3 regions of the Streptomyces sp. ICN903 genome follow, and region 2 is predicted to be linked to each of the others. Evidence: riboswitches for the same ligand, from Rfam matches in the RefSeq annotation. Region 2 holds a riboswitch; each other region holds the start of a gene.
What was found. Region 2 has a riboswitch for cobalamin ahead of L7D48_RS02805 (ribonucleoside-diphosphate reductase subunit alpha). Riboswitches for the same ligand answer to the same signal wherever they lie in the genome.

Region 1: it holds a riboswitch for cobalamin, as region 2 does, so the genes downstream of both, L7D48_RS01285 (ABC transporter substrate-binding protein) here and L7D48_RS02805 (ribonucleoside-diphosphate reductase subunit alpha) in region 2, are expected to answer to the same signal.
Region 3: it holds a riboswitch for cobalamin, as region 2 does, so the genes downstream of both, L7D48_RS02600 (energy-coupling factor ABC transporter permease) here and L7D48_RS02805 (ribonucleoside-diphosphate reductase subunit alpha) in region 2, are expected to answer to the same signal.

The regions. Positions count from the first base shown of each region.
Region 1 is NZ_JAKMAY010000005.1:42,885-46,112, reverse strand. It holds gene L7D48_RS01290 (iron ABC transporter permease) at 1-547, opposite strand, end outside; gene L7D48_RS01285 (ABC transporter substrate-binding protein) at 544-1,581, opposite strand; cobalamin riboswitch at 1,611-1,794, opposite strand; gene L7D48_RS01280 (twin-arginine translocase TatA/TatE family subunit) at 1,901-2,149, opposite strand; gene L7D48_RS01275 (TerD family protein) at 2,220-2,795, opposite strand; gene L7D48_RS01270 (tellurite resistance TerB family protein) at 2,945-3,228, opposite strand, start outside.
Region 2 is NZ_JAKMAY010000013.1:29,504-32,731, forward strand. It holds gene L7D48_RS02805 (ribonucleoside-diphosphate reductase subunit alpha) at 1-1,868, opposite strand, end outside; cobalamin riboswitch at 1,990-2,153, opposite strand; gene L7D48_RS02810 (GNAT family N-acetyltransferase) at 2,228-2,770, opposite strand; gene L7D48_RS02815 (DUF3311 domain-containing protein) at 2,879-3,172, opposite strand.
Region 3 is NZ_JAKMAY010000012.1:16,580-19,807, forward strand. It holds gene L7D48_RS02595 (fused MFS/spermidine synthase) at 44-1,576, opposite strand; cobalamin riboswitch at 1,890-2,075, shown strand; gene L7D48_RS02600 (energy-coupling factor ABC transporter permease) at 2,105-2,815, shown strand; gene L7D48_RS02605 (energy-coupling factor ABC transporter substrate-binding protein) at 2,815-3,222, shown strand; gene cbiQ (cobalt ECF transporter T component CbiQ) at 3,227-3,228, shown strand, end outside.

The sequences.
Region 1 (3,228 bases), on a different contig from region 2:
ACAGGACGAGCCGGACCGAGGTGATCCGGCCGCCGGTACGAGCGGTGACGTACACCAGCAGCAGCGCGCCGAGCGCACCCGCGAAGGCGGCGGCCGACAGCGACACCGGTCCCAGCCAGGTCACCCCGAACACGATCACGGCGACGGCGCCGAGGGACGCGCCGGAGGACACCCCCAGCAGATAGGGCTCGGCGAGCGGGTTGCGGACCAGGGCCTGCAGGGCGGTGCCCACCACCGCGAGTCCGGCGCCGGTCACCGCGCCGAGCAGCACGCGCGGCGCCCTCACGTCCAGCACGATGGTCTCCCGTGCCCGGGACCAGTCGGGGACCGCCCAGTCGGCGCCCAGCGCGTGCGCCACGATGCCCCACACCTGGCCGGGCGGCACCCGCACCGAGCCGATGGCCAGACCGGCCGTGGCCGATACCACCAGCAGGGCGGCGAGGACGAGCAGGGCGGTGGCGAGGGATCCCCGGCCCGCCCGCCTTCCGTCGCGCGAGGGGCGCCGCACGGCCGCATCGGCGGGCGCACTCGCGGCCGGGGCCGTCACCGGAAGTTCTCGGGGTGCAGTCCGCGGGCCAGGTCCTCCACGGCGTGGGCCGAGCGGATGCCGACCAGGGTCGCGGTCAGCGGCAGCACGACGAACCGCTCGTTTTTGACGGCGGGCACATCGGCGAGGGCGGGCCGGGAGAGCAGGAACTCCTTCTTCCGCTCGACGCTGCCGGCGCCGGCGTAGTCGTAGATCGCGATGACCTCGGGCTTGCGCTCGACGACCTGTTCCCAGGAGACGTCGCCGAAGACGTCGTCGAGGTCGGCGAAGACGTTCTCGCCCCCGGCCAGCCGGATCAGCTCGGTGCCCAGGCTCCTGCCGCCCGCCGTGAAGGCCGCCTTGTCGCCGCTGTCGTACACGAAGACGGGCACCTCGGGTTCGTCCTCGACGGCCGCGGCGGCCTCGTCGACCCGCTCCCTCAGGTCGGCGACCAGCTTGTCCGCCCGGTCGGAGACGCCGAAGACCTCGCCGATGGTGCGGATCTCCTCGTAGGTGTCCTCCATCGTCACCCGCTTCTTTCCGCAGTACTCGCGGTTGAGGTGGGTGTCGATGCCGGCGTCGGCGAACGCCTTCCGGGAGCGGCCCTCGTGCTCGTCGAAGGCGCTGCGGTAGCCGCCGTAGACGAAGTCCGGCTCGGCGTCGAGGACCGTCTCGAAGGAGGGCTCCCTCTTCGCCAGTTGGGGGACGGACTCGTAGTCCTCCCTCAGCTCGGGCAGGGGAGCGGAGTCGGGGAAGGCGGTGCCCACCATGCGGTCCTTCAGGCCGAGTGCGAGCATCAGCTCCGCAGGGTGCTGGTGGATGGTGACCACCCGCGACGGCGGCCTGTCGTACGTCGTCGTCACACCGCAGTTGTCGACGGTGACGGGGAAGCCCTCGGCCGGCTCCGACGCGGCCTTCGGGTTCCGGGAGGCGTCGCCGGGGGAGCCGCAGCCCGCGGCCAGCAGGGCCGCCGACAGGGCCGCGGCCGCGGCCCGAAGGACGCGGCGCCGGAGGGGAGGGGAGGGGAGATGGGCACGCGCAGGGGTGGTGGACATGTGAAGCCTCCTGGGGAGTCCGCGCTCCTCGGAACGGGCCCGCGACAGGCCAGTGTCCTGACTCCCGGATCGACGCTTCCCCCTGCCTTCCCGCGCGGCGCGCAGTGGCGTATCGAAGGGGTGCACTCCCCGGTCACAGTGGCGGGACCGTGCCGGATTCGCACCGGCTTCCTGTCTCCCGTCGCGGTGATGACCAGGTGATATTACGTCCTGCGGATTCAGAGGTGAAAGGGCGCGTGGGCCGGGGCCCGCATCCCTGTGCCGTCTCGTCCCCACCGGGCCGCCCGCGAGGCAGGCGGCCCGGCCGGCGATGCCGGTGTCAGCGCTGAGTTCCGCCGTCGGCGGCGTTGCCCGCTCCGGCGGAGGACGGCCCGCTTTCCGTGTGCTTGACGACATGGGGCACCGGTGCGCTCCGGCCAGGAGAGGAGTCGGACTTCATCGCCCTGACCTCGCCCTTGAGGATGCGGGCGGACTTCCCCGCGGAGCGGGCGAGTTCGGGGAGCTTCTTGGCGCCGAGGACGACGATGACGACGATGATGAGGATGGCTGTCTCGCTGATCCCGAGCACCATGGGTCCTTTCCGGAGGTCTGTGCGGTACGGAAGCCACTCGCGGTACCGCTGCGCGGCCCGCGCGGAGTCAGACGTTCACTCCGAAGTCCTTGGCGATGCCGGCCAGGCCGGAGGCGTAGCCCTGGCCGACCGCGCGGAACTTCCACTCCGCGCCGTGGCGGTAGAGCTCGCCGAAGACCATGGCGGTCTCGGTGGCGGCGTCCTCGCTCAGGTCGTAGCGGGCGATCTCGGCGCCGCCGGCCTGGTTCACCACGCGGATGTAGGCGTTTCGGACCTGGCCGAAGCTCTGCCCGCGCGCCTCGGCGTCGTGGATGGACACCGGGAAGACGATCCGGTGGACATCGGCGGGCACGGCGGCGAGGTCCACCTTGACGACCTCGTCGTCGCCCTCGCCCTCACCGGTGAGGTTGTCGCCGGTGTGCTCGACCGAGCCGTCGGGACTGGTGAGGTTGTTGTAGAAGACGAAGTGCCGGTCGGAGGCGACCTTCCCCGAGGAGTCGCACAGCAGGGCGCTGGCGTCCAGGTCGTAGTCGGTGCCGGTGGTGGTGCGTACGTCCCAGCCCAGGCCGACGAGGACCGCACTCAGGCCCGGCGCCTCCTTGCTGAGCGAGACGTTGCCGCCCTTGGAGAGGGAAACTCCCACGCTTTCCTCCTGTTGCCGTTCTGCCGCGCCGGCCTCTGCGCCGGCGGCCGCCAGTGTGAATCTACATCAATGTAGAAGATGTGCGGGTGCCGTTCCGGCCACCGCCCGCCCGCGACGTACGGCCGGCGCGGCCGGGAGGCGGGTGAGGGTTACAGGTCGAACTCGTGGGGCGGCAGGTCGAGCGCGTAGCAGGCCTCGCGGACCAGGGCCCGCTCGGTCGCGTCGAAGTCGCCGTCGGCACCCCCGATGACGATGCCGATCTGAACCACCGCGCGGGCCTCGGCGGGCTTCTTCCTCGCCTTGGCGACCTCCTGCATCACGCTCACCTTGCCCAGTTCGAAATCGGCGGTCAGTGTGTCCAGGTATGCCTCGAAGCGGCGGTGCAGATCGTCGGCGGGGAAGTTCTTCAGCACCTCGTTGCCGGTGATCAGAT
Region 2 (3,228 bases):
AGCGAGTTGCGCAGGCCCGTGGCGGCGATCCGCTCCCGCAGCGCGGCCCAGTGCCCGGGCCAGGTGATCTCCGCCTGCGGGTAGTGGTCGACGTGGAGCACGCCGCGGGCGGCGCGGGTCGCAGGCCAGGCCGGGTGCGGGCCGTGGCGCTCGGCGAGGCCCGCGGACGCCTCGTAGGCGGCGAGCATGATCCGCTCGGAGATCCGTGTGGACAGCCGCCGGGCGCCGGGGGAGTCGAAGGGCAGGCGCAGCCGGAAGAAGACGTCCTGCAGACCCATCAGCCCCAGACCCACCGGACGCCAGCGGGAGTTGGAGGCCGAGGCCTGCCCGGTGGGGTAGTAGTTGACGTCCACGACCCGGTCGAGGAAGGCCACGGCGGTACGGACGGTGGCGTCCAGCCGCTCCCAGTCCAGCTCCTCGCCGGGGCGCGGATCCCCGTCGGCGCCGGCGCGCAGATGGGCGGCGAGGTTGACCGAGCCCAGGTTGCACACGGCCGTCTCGCCGTCGTCGGTGACCTCCAGGATCTCGGTGCAGAGGTTGGAGGAGTGGACGACGCTGCCCGGCTCGGCGGTCTGGTTCGCCGTGCGGTTGGCGGTGTCCTTGAAGGTCATCCAGCCGTTGCCGGTCTGGGCGAGGGTGCGCATCATCCGGGCGTAGAGGGCGCGCGCCGCAACCGTCCGCACCGCCAGCCCGGCCGCCTCCGCCCGGCGGTAGGCGGCGTCGAACTCCTCACCCCACAGGTCCGCCAGTTCGGGGACGTCGGACGGGGAGAACAGCGACCAGTCGGTGTCCGCCTCGACCCGGCGCATGAACTCGTCCGGGATCCAGTTGGCGATGTTGAGGTTGTGGGTGCGGCGGGCCTCCTCGCCGGTGTTGTCGCGCAGTTCGAGGAACTCCTCGATGTCGGCGTGCCAGGTCTCCAGGTAGACGCAGGCCGCGCCCTTGCGCCGGCCGCCCTGGTTGACGGCCGCGACCGAGGCGTCCAGGGTCCGCAGGAACGGCACGATGCCGCCGGAGTGGCCGTTGGTGCCGCGGATCAGCGAACCGCGCGAGCGGATCCGCGAGAAGGACAGCCCGATGCCGCCGGCGTGCTTGGACAGGCGCGCGACCTGGTGGTAGCGCTCGTAGAGCGAGTCCAGCTCGTCCCGGGGGGAGTCCAGCAGGTAGCAGGAGGACATCTGGGGGTGCCGGGTGCCGGAGTTGAACAGGGTGGGGGAGGAGGGGAGGTAGGACAGCGTGCTGGTGAGCCGGTACAGCTCGGCGACCTCCTCCAGGGCCCGCTCGGAGGAGTCGGCGGCCAGCCCGCAGGCCACGCGCAGCAGGAAGTACTGCGGGGTCTCGATCACGGCGCGGGCCACCGGGTGGCGCAGCAGGTAGCGGGAGTGGAGCGTGCGCAGCCCGAAGTAGCCGAAGCGGTCGTCGGCGCCGCCGGCGAGGGCTTCCTCGGCCAGCGCGTCGAGCCGCCGCGCGTGCCCGGCGACGAAGCCGGCCGTGCGGTCGGCGATCAGCCCCTGCCGGTGGCCGACCGCCACCGACGTGGAGAAGGACACCGCGCCCTGCCCGGCGGCCTCCTGACGGATCGCCGGAGCGAGCAGCCGCGCCGCGAGCCGCGAGTACTCGGGCTCCTCGGCGATGAGGCCGGCCGCGGCCTCGGTCGCCAGGGAGCGCAACCGGGCCTCGTCAGCACCGGGGTGGCGCCCGCGCAGCGCGGCGGCGGCGACCCGCTCGGGGTCGGTGGCGGGCAGGTCGGCGGCGAGTTCCGCCAGGGTGCGCAGCAGCGCCGCGCCCGGGCGGTCGTCCTGTGGTGCGCGGGCCGGTGCACAGGCCGGTGCACCGGCCGTGGCGGGCTCCGCTGATGAGATGGTCACTCGGTGCTCTCCCTCGTGGGCCGAAGGCCCCGGAGGGAGGAGGAGCAGGCGCGTACGGGCACACCCGGCCGGAAGAGGGCGCACCGCTCGCGTCCGCCGGCCCAACCCACGAGGCCCGGACGTGTGAATGAACACCGTCGGCAGGTCCTCGGACTCGCGGCGGACGGCCCTGACCGTGCGAACGACACGGGGGCAGCCCGCCGCACACCGTTGCGGGACAGCTCCGGCCTCACACCGGATTCCCCTGCGGCGACAGCGGGATGAGCATACATCTAGTGGTGATCTGGAAAAGCACCCCTAGATGTTGTGTCGGAGGGTTCCTCGGGTGGGGTGTGGAACCACGGCCCGGTGCCCTGTGCTCACGTCAGGTCCAGGGCGAAGGTCAGCAGGGGGACGTCCTCGACGGGACGCCAGTCGCGGTCGGGGGTGCGGACGAACCCCAGTCGCCCGTAGAGGCGGTGGGCGGTGTGCATCATGGGATGGCTGGAGAGCACCAGCCGCTCCAGTCCCAGGGCGCGGGCCCGGTCCACGCACTCGCGCACCAGGGTCTCGCCCACACCCCGGCCGCGCGCCGAGGGGCGTACCGCCAGCATCCGGAACTCCCCCTCGCCGGGGCGTGCGATCTCCGCGTACTCGCCGCCGTGCACCGCGAAGGTGACGGTGCCCAGAACCTCGCCGGTGCCGCTGCCGCCGCCCGTGCCGCCACCGGTGCCGTCCTCCGCGGGGCCCGCGGCCACCAGCAGTTCGGCGTGCTCGGCCCGGCGCCGGGCGTCTCGCAGCACGGCGAGGTACGGGTCCTGGGCGCCGAAGTCCAGCAGGCCGTCCCCGAGGTACACCTCGGCCGTCAACTCCCCGACGGCCTCGAACTCGTGCGGGCGCGCGGCCCTGATGGTGATGTCCATGACGGTCATCATGCGGCGTCCCGGCCGTGGTGGCGCAACGGCTTTCCGCCGGTGGCGCGCGGGGCGCGGAGACAGGGGTGGCGCGCCCCCGGCGCCGCCCCGCGCGCCTCACCGTTCTCCGTCCACCGCGCTCTCTCCCGGCCCCCCGCGTTCCGCGGCCCGCCGCGCCGCCCGGTCGCGCCGCACCAGCAGGTACGCGACGGCCATCAGCGCGGCGGAGAGAGGCACCCAGAGCAGCTGGTACCAGTAGAAGAAGGGGATCCCGGCCAGGGCCGGCTCGCTCCTGGCGTACGAGCCGACCCACAGCATCGCGACGAAAGGCGCGAGCAGGCAGGCGCCGATCGCCACCCGCGCCGGTGTGACGGCCGGGAGGGGGCCGGGGTTCTTCGGCGGTACGGGCATGGCCGCGGCTCCGTCCTTCCGGATCACCGTGGCCGCGGCGGACGGTCCGGGCCGGT
Region 3 (3,228 bases), on a different contig from region 2:
CGCCGTGGGCGGGGTCGCGGCTGCCCTGGGGACCCGCCTCCTGTCACCGGCCGCTGCGTGGGCCGTAGGGCTGGAGGAGCTGGTCGACGGGCGCGTAGTCGTCGGTGAGCGGCCGGGCGTCGCCCATCCAGGAGGCGAGGTCGTCACCGGTGACGACCTTCCAGCCGGTCCCCCGGGCGTCCAGCTCTTCCTGGACCGCGTGCGGGTCGACCGGCCGGCCGGAGGCGAGCACCACCAGGTTGCCGCCGTCGGCGGCGGCCGGGCCCAGGCCGATGTCGGCGGGGTCGCCGACGAGGGCGACGTGCTCGAAGACCTCGCCGAGGGTGGCCGCCTCGGCGCGCGCGAAGGCCAGATCACCGTGGTCGATGAGGTTGGCGACGTACAGGCCGTCCTCGTCGAGCACCCTTCGTACGTCGGTCATCGCCTCCACCGTGGTCAGGTGCCATGGCACGCTGACGCCCCCGAAGGCGTCGCCGACGACGAGGTCGCGGCTGCCGTTCTCCAGCCGCCGCAGGCCGAGCCTTCCGTCCTCCACACGTACGTCGATGCCGGTTTCGGAGCCCAGACCGAGCCGGTCGTGGTCGATGCGCACGACCCCGCCGTCGATCTCGGACACGACGCTGCGCGTTCCGGGCCGCGTGGCCGCCAGGTAGCGGGGGAAGGTGAGCCCGCCGCCGCCCAGGTGGTGGGCGGCGAGCGGCTCCTGGCCGGGAAAGGCGGCGTCGACCACCGACGCGATGGCGCGCACGTAGGTGAACTTCAGGTAGGTCGGGTCCTCGACGTCCACGTAGGAGTGCCGCAGGCCGTCCAGGACGAGTGTGCGGCCGCTTTCCCGGTCGGGATCGGCGACGACCCGTGCGCAGTGGTACCTGGTCTCCGCGTCGCAGCCGCCGGGCGCGACCGTGGCGGCCAGGCCGCCGGCGACGACCGCGAGCGCCAGGGCGGGGGCGCCGCTCCACCCGCGCGTCCGCCACTCGACCAGCGCCGAGCCGGCCACCAGCAGCGAGCCGAGACCGATCAGGATGCCGCTGACCGGCAGGCGTGACACGAGGACGAAACCGGTCAGGACGGTGCCGAAGATGGCGCCGGCGGTGCCGACGCCGGACAGCCGGCCCACGACCGTTCCGGTCTCGGCGAGAGTGGTCAGACGCAGCTTGGTCACGATCGGCGTCACCGCGGAGAGCAGCGCGCCCGGCACCAGGATGGTCAGCGACGCGATCGACAGCAGCGCAGGAGGCGCCCACTCCGCTGTGGTGCGCAGCACGGCGGGGGTGAGCGCCACCACCGCTCCCGACACCCCGAGCGAGGGGCCCAGGAGCCGGCGCGGGTCGGCCCGGTCGGCGATACGCCCGCCCAGCCAGGAGCCCAGCGCGATCGCGGTGAGGGCTATGCCGATCACCATGGTGCTGGTCTCGAGGGTGAGGCCGAGGTAGGGGGCCAGCAGCCGCAGGGCGACGATCTCGACGACCAGGACCGCGGCCGAGGAGCCGAACACGAGCACGGCGGCGGCGCGGGAGCCCATGCCGCGGCCGCGGGGCGCGCTCTCCGTGACGGGCGGGGAAGACGATTCGGTCACATGGGACATCCTCGCACGCGCCGCGCCGGCCGAACGGCCATGCCCGAAGCCCTTGTTGCCCGGGTATCCGGGGTCCGCCGACGGCGCGCGAGTCACTGGGCGGAGCCGTCGTGGCCACCGCCTCCCCCTCCGTACCGCGTCATGGGCCTGCCTCCCTGCCCAACGGCCCAGGCCCGCCGCCGTCACGCCGCGCGCCGGCCCGGTCCACGGCGCCCACCCGCACAACGCGCTCCGTACCGGCGCCGGACCTGTCCTCCCGGACCCGGACCCGTACGCGAAAAAGGGCCTGCTTGCCAACGCTTCCGCGCGCGCACTACTGTCGCCACGCCTTGGTGAACGGGAAATCCGGTGCGATACCGGTGCGGCCCTCGCCACTGTGATCGGGAAGTCCGGCTCCAGCCCTCGCGGGCGGCCACTGGGTCCTTCGGGGCCCGGGAAGGCGGAGCCCGGGCGGTGGTACCCGTCAGCCAGGAGACCGGCCAAGGCGCGTCAACCATCCACGAGGTGCTGGAGAGGGTCTGTCCGGTCATGCACATAGCCGAGGGCTTCCTGCCCCCCGCGCACGCGGCCGCCTGGTGCGCCGCGTCCGCTCCGTTCATCGTCCACGGAGTCCGCCGTCTCACCCGTGAGGTCAGGGAGCATCCCGGGAGCACTCTGCTCCTGGGCGCATCCGGGGCCTTCACGTTCGTCCTGTCGGCCCTGAAGCTGCCCTCGGTGACCGGGAGTTGCTCGCACCCCACCGGTACGGGACTGGGGGCCGTCCTGTTCCGGCCGCCGGTGATGGCGGTACTGGGCACGATCACACTCCTGTTCCAGGCGCTGCTGCTCGCGCACGGCGGCCTGACCACGCTGGGCGCCAACGCCTTCTCGATGGCGATCGCCGGCCCCTGGGCCGGATACGCCCTCTACCGGCTGCTGCGGCGGTCCGGCGCGCCGCTGATGGCGGCCGTCTTCTTCGGCGCCTTCGCCGCCGACCTGTCCACCTACTGCGTCACCAGCGCGCAGCTGGCTCTGGCGTTCCCCGACCCGGTCAGCGGATTCTGGGGCGCGCTCGGCAAGTTCGGCACCATCTTCGCCCTCACGCAGATCCCCCTCGCGGTGAGCGAGGGGCTTCTGACGGTGTTCGTGATGCGGCTGCTGGTGCGGTCCAGCCGGGGCGAGCTGACCCGGCTGGGCGTGCTGGTGTCCGGCGGGCGGGCCGGAGAGCGGAAGGCGGCCGGCAGCGAGGCGGTGGCGTGATGAGCAGGAACACGAAGATCAACGCCCTGCTGCTGCTCGCCGTGGCCGCCCTCGCGGTCCTGCCCCTGGCCCTCGGCCTCGGCGACCACAAGGAGGAGCCGTTCGCCGGCGCCGACGCCGAGGCGGAGACGGCGATCACCGAGATCGAGCCGGACTACGAGCCGTGGTTCTCCCCGCTGTACGAGCCGCCCTCCGGGGAGGTCGAGTCGGCGCTGTTCGCCCTGCAGGCCGCGCTCGGCGCGGGCGTTCTCGCCTACTACTTCGGCCTGCGCCGCGGGCGCCGCCAAGGCGAGCGGCGGGCCGGGGCGCCGCGGGAGGCACAGCCGGGGGCGCGACCGGAAGCGGGGCCGGAGGAAGCCGGGGGCACCGCGGGGAGCACCGGGGAGACCGGGATCCGGGGAGCCTGAGCCCGT